2 regions of the Streptomyces sp. NPDC031426 genome follow, and region 1 is predicted to be linked to the other one. Evidence: riboswitches for the same ligand, from Rfam matches in the RefSeq annotation. Region 1 holds a riboswitch; the other holds the start of a gene.
The links. A riboswitch is a leader RNA that binds a small molecule or an ion and turns the genes downstream of it on or off. The one in region 1 is predicted to bind glycine.

Region 1 (2,383 bases):
CGCGTCCAGCAGCCGGGCGGTGGTGCGGCGGTGGCGGCGGAAGGCGTACCCGGAGACGCCCCGGCCGCGCTCGCGCTGGCCCTCGCGCGCGGTCTCGGGGGTGACGTCGAGCAGGAGCAGATGGAGGGTGCCGCCGCGGCGGCGGGCCTCCCGGGCGAGCCAGGCGCGCACCCAGGACTGGGTGCCGCAGTCGTGCACGACGACGCCCTCGCCGGTGCGCAGGGCGTGGCGCAGGCCGGCGTAGTGGGCGAGGCGGACCAGGGGGCGGTAGAGGGTGTAGGGGAGGAAGGCCGGCAGGCGGGCCGCCCAGCGGTCGCGGGTGTCCTGGGAGTCGATGCGGGGGCCGGTGACCGCGCGCCGCATCAGGGTCGACTTGCCGCTGCCGGGCAGGCCGGTGATCACGGCGAGGTCGCGGGGGCCGAAGGCCAGGGCGTGCGGGCCGCGGCCGGCCCGGTCCCGCAGGTCCCGGACGACCGGGGCCGGGGCGGGACGCTGCCTCGGCACCGCGATGCCGGTGGTGGCGGTGGCGGTGGCGGTGGCGTACACCGGGGTCCTGTTCACCGTGATCGTCCTCCCCTGTCGGCCGGTAATCTTCATTCCCCGACTGTGCAAAGAGAAGGTAATGGACGATGTCGTCGGCGGGGTCCGCGTCCTGCCACAGGTCGGTTACAAAAGCCCGCTCGCCATGCGATGATGTGGCCGCCAACTGCATACCGGCCGCTTGAATCCGCGCGGGAGAGTTCCCAGCAGCTTCGCTGGGGCGCCGAAGGAGCAAGTCCCTCCCTTGAATCTCTCAGGCCCCGTTACCGCGCGGGCGAGGCACATCTGAAAAGCGGGCCGCTGCGTCAGTGGCTCCACCCAAGGTGCAAGCCGTGATCGTCCCCGTGGCGGTCGTGGCGAACCTCTCAGGTTCCGATGACAGATGGGGAGGAACGTTCCTCGCCCGTCCTGCTTCCTGGGAGACGACCGACCGATGAGCAGTACCGAACTCCGTCACACCGCGCTCGATGCCCTGCATCGCTCGCTCGGTGCGACGATGACCGACTTCGCCGGCTGGGACATGCCGCTGCGCTACGGCTCCGAGCGCGACGAGCACATCGCCGTGCGGACGAAGGCGGGTCTCTTCGACCTCTCCCACATGGGCGAGATCACCGTCACCGGCGACGGGGCGGCCGCCTTCCTGAACTTCGCGCTGGTCGGCAACATCGCCTCCGTCGGCGTGGGCCGCGCCCGCTACACCATGATCTGCCAGGCCGACGGCGGCATCCTGGACGACCTGATCGTCTACCGGCTCGCCGAGACCGAGTACATGGTCGTCGCCAACGCCTCCAACGCCCAGGTGGTGCTGGACGCGCTGACCGAGCGCGCCGCCGGCTTCGACGCCGATGTCCGCGACGACCGGGACGCCTACGCTCTGATCGCCGTCCAGGGCCCGGAGTCCCCCGGCATCCTGAAGTCCCTCACCGACGCCGACCTCGACGGCCTCAAGTACTACGCCGGCCTGCCCGGCACGGTCGCCGGCGTCCCGGCACTGATCGCCCGCACCGGGTACACCGGCGAGGACGGCTTCGAGCTGTTCGTGAAGCCCGAGCACGCGGTCGAGCTGTGGCAGGCGCTGACCAAGGCCGGCGAGGGCGTCGGCCTGGTCCCGTGCGGCCTGTCCTGCCGGGACACCCTGCGCCTGGAGGCGGGCATGCCGCTGTACGGGCACGAGCTGACCACCTCGCTCACCCCCTTCGACGCCGGGCTGGGGCGGGTGGTGAAGTTCGAGAAGGAGGGCGACTTCGTGGGGCGCGAGGCGCTCACCGAGGCCGCCGCCAGGGCCGAGGCCAACCCGCCGCGCGTCCTCGTCGGGCTGATCGCCGAGGGCCGCCGGGTGCCGCGCGCCGGGTACGCCGTCGTCGCCGGCGGCGAGGTGATCGGCGAGGTCACCTCCGGCGCCCCCTCCCCCACCCTGGGCAAGCCGATCGCCATGGCCTACGTCGACGCGGCGCACGCGGCGCCGGGCACCGAGGGCGTCGGCGTGGACATCCGGGGCAGTCACGAGCCGTACGAGGTCGTGGCGCTGCCCTTCTACAAGCGCCAGAAGTAGACACTGGGCGCGGTCACTGTGTGACCCAGCGCACGTTTCCGCTGCTCACCAGCGGTCTCAGCAGTCCCCCCTTCATCAGCACTCCCGTGCGTACAGGAGAATTCAGGCCATGAGCAACCCCCAGCAGCTGCGCTACAGCAAGGAGCACGAGTGGCTGTCGCCCGCCGAGGACGGCGTGTCGACGGTCGGCATCACCGAGTTCGCGGCCAACGCGCTCGGCGATGTGGTCTACGCCCAGCTCCCCGAGGTCGGCTCCACCGTGACCGCGGGCGAGACCTGCGGCGAGCTGGA
Region 2 (2,383 bases), on a different contig from region 1:
CGATCCCGCGGTCGTGCGGGAGGCGGCCGCGCGGCTCCTGGACTCCGTGGACACCACGGGTGGGGTACGGCTGCTGGGCGTGGGTGTCTCCGGGCTCGCCGACTACACCCAGGAGGACCTGTTCGCGCAGGCGATGCCCGCGCCGGCGGCGCAGATGCCGGAGGAGACCGGGGCCGAGGTCGTCGTGGAGCGGCCGGAGCCTGTCGAACGGCACTGGCGGGCGGGACAGGACGTAAGGCACGCCGAGCACGGGCACGGGTGGGTGCAGGGGAGTGGGCTGGGGCGGGTCACCGTGCGGTTCGAGACGCCGCAGTCCCTTCCGGGGAGGGTGCGGACGTTCCTTGTCGATGATCCTGCGCTGGAGCCTGCCGATCCGCTGCCGTTGGTCGCGGAGGCCTCCGATCAGGTCTCCTCCGACCCGGCCAGCTTGCCGAAGTCGTGGTCCGGGGCCGAGGGAGGTGATGCCACGTCCAGGCCGTAGTGGTGGTAGAGCTGCAGCTCCTGCTCGGGGGAGAGATGGCGGCCCACGCCGAAGTCGGGGGCGTCCTTGATCAGGGCGCGGTCGAAGGGGACGTGCAGGGAGCCTTCGATCAGTTCGCTCGGTTCCAGGGGGACGAAGGCGTCTCGGGAGAACAGGCCGGTGCGTATCGCCGCCCACTCGGGCACTCCGGTCGCGTCGTCGAGGTACACCTCGTCGATGGTCCCGATCTTGGTGCCATTGCGGTCGAACGCCTTGCGGCCGATCAGGTTGCGCGGATCGATGTCGGTCTGCACGGTCCCTCTCCCTCCACGTGGTCGCAACTCATCCGTAAGCACTACGAAAGAGCACATTCAGGGAGGCGGCCACTCGAGGACCCCGTCGTTGACCTCGCTGGTAGGCTGACAGCGGCTGCTGACCCCGTGCGGGAGAGTCCTCCGACCACCTCGGAGGCGCCGAAGGAGCAAATCCTCCCCGGAATCTCTCAGGCTCACGTACCGCACGGACGAGGTCACTCTGGAAAGCAGGGCGGGCGTCGACGGCTCCCGCTCTCACCGACGGTGAAAGCCGGGACATACCCGGTGAAGCTCTCAGGTTGAGATGACAGAGGGGGAGGCCGTCGGGGCACCCGCACCGTGGTGCCCTTCGAAGGTCGCGTCAGACCAGGAGGCCTCCGCAATGACCGCCCATCGCATTCCGCTCCCGGAGCTCGAAGCGGGCATCCCGTTCGAGCAGCGCCACATCGGGCCCGACCAGGAGGCGCGGGCCAAGATGCTCGCGCAGGTCGGCTACGGCTCGCTGGACGAGCTCACCGCCGCGGCGGTCCCGGATGTGATCAAGAACGCCGACGCCCTCGACCTGCCGGGCGCCCGCACCGAGGCCGAGGTCCTCGCCGAGCTGCGCTCGCTGGCCGACCGCAACCAGGTCCTCGACTCCATGATCGGGCTGGGCTACTACGGGACGTTCACCCCGCCCGTCATCCTGCGCAACGTCATGGAGAACCCGGCCTGGTACACGGCCTACACGCCGTACCAGCCGGAGATCTCCCAGGGCCGCCTCGAGGCCCTGCTGAACTTCCAGACGATGGTCGCCGACCTCACCGGGCTGCCCACCTCGGGCGCCTCCCTGCTGGACGAGGGCACCGCCGCCGCCGAGGCCATGGCGCTGTCCCGGCGCATGGGCAGGAACAAGAAGGGTCTGTTCCTGGTCGACGCGGACGCGCTGCCGCAGACCATCGCCGTCATCCAGACCCGCGCCGAGCCGACCGGTGTCGAGGTCGTCGTCGCCGACCTCGGCGACGGCATCCCGGCCGACATCGCCGAGCGCGAGATCAACGGCGTCCTGATCCAGTACCCGGGCGCCTCCGGTGCCGTACGCGACATCAAGCCGGTCATCGACCAGGCCCACGAGCTGGGCGCGCTCGTCACCGTCGCAGCCGACCTGCTCGCGCTGACCCTGCTGACCTCCCCGGGCGAGCTCGGCGCGGACATCGCCGTCGGCACCACCCAGCGCTTCGGTGTGCCGATGGGCTTCGGCGGTCCGCACGCCGGCTACATGGCCGTGCACGAGAAGTTCGCGCGCAGCCTGCCCGGCCGGCTGGTCGGTGTCTCCGTCGACGCCGACGGGAACAAGGCGTACCGGCTCGCGCTGCAGACCCGTGAGCAGCACATCCGCCGTGAGAAGGCCACCAGCAACATCTGCACCGCGCAGGTGCTGCTCGCCGTGATGGCCGGCATGTACGCCGTCTACCACGGTCCGGAGGGCCTGCAGACCATCGCCCGGCGCACCCACCGGTACGCCACGATCCTCGCCGAGGGACTGAAGGCCGGCGGCGTCGAGATCGTGCACGGCGCGTTCTTCGACACCCTCACCGCGCGCGTGCCCGGCAAGGCCGCCGAGATCGCC

Region 2: another riboswitch for glycine. It lies ahead of gcvP (aminomethyl-transferring glycine dehydrogenase); the one in region 1 lies ahead of gcvT (glycine cleavage system aminomethyltransferase GcvT).

Annotation. Positions count from the first base shown of each region.
Region 1 covers NZ_JBVIJE010000010.1:311,743-314,125, forward strand. The annotation lists gene ACZ5NH_RS23095 (AAA family ATPase) at 1-561, opposite strand, end outside; glycine riboswitch at 723-819, shown strand; glycine riboswitch at 820-932, shown strand; gene gcvT (glycine cleavage system aminomethyltransferase GcvT) at 974-2,092, shown strand; gene gcvH (glycine cleavage system protein GcvH) at 2,202-2,383, shown strand, end outside.
Region 2 covers NZ_JBVIJE010000024.1:102,028-104,410, reverse strand. The annotation lists gene ACZ5NH_RS34840 (DNA polymerase IV) at 1-481, shown strand, start outside; gene ACZ5NH_RS34835 (PRC-barrel domain-containing protein) at 403-774, opposite strand; glycine riboswitch at 894-988, shown strand; gene gcvP (aminomethyl-transferring glycine dehydrogenase) at 1,157-2,383, shown strand, end outside.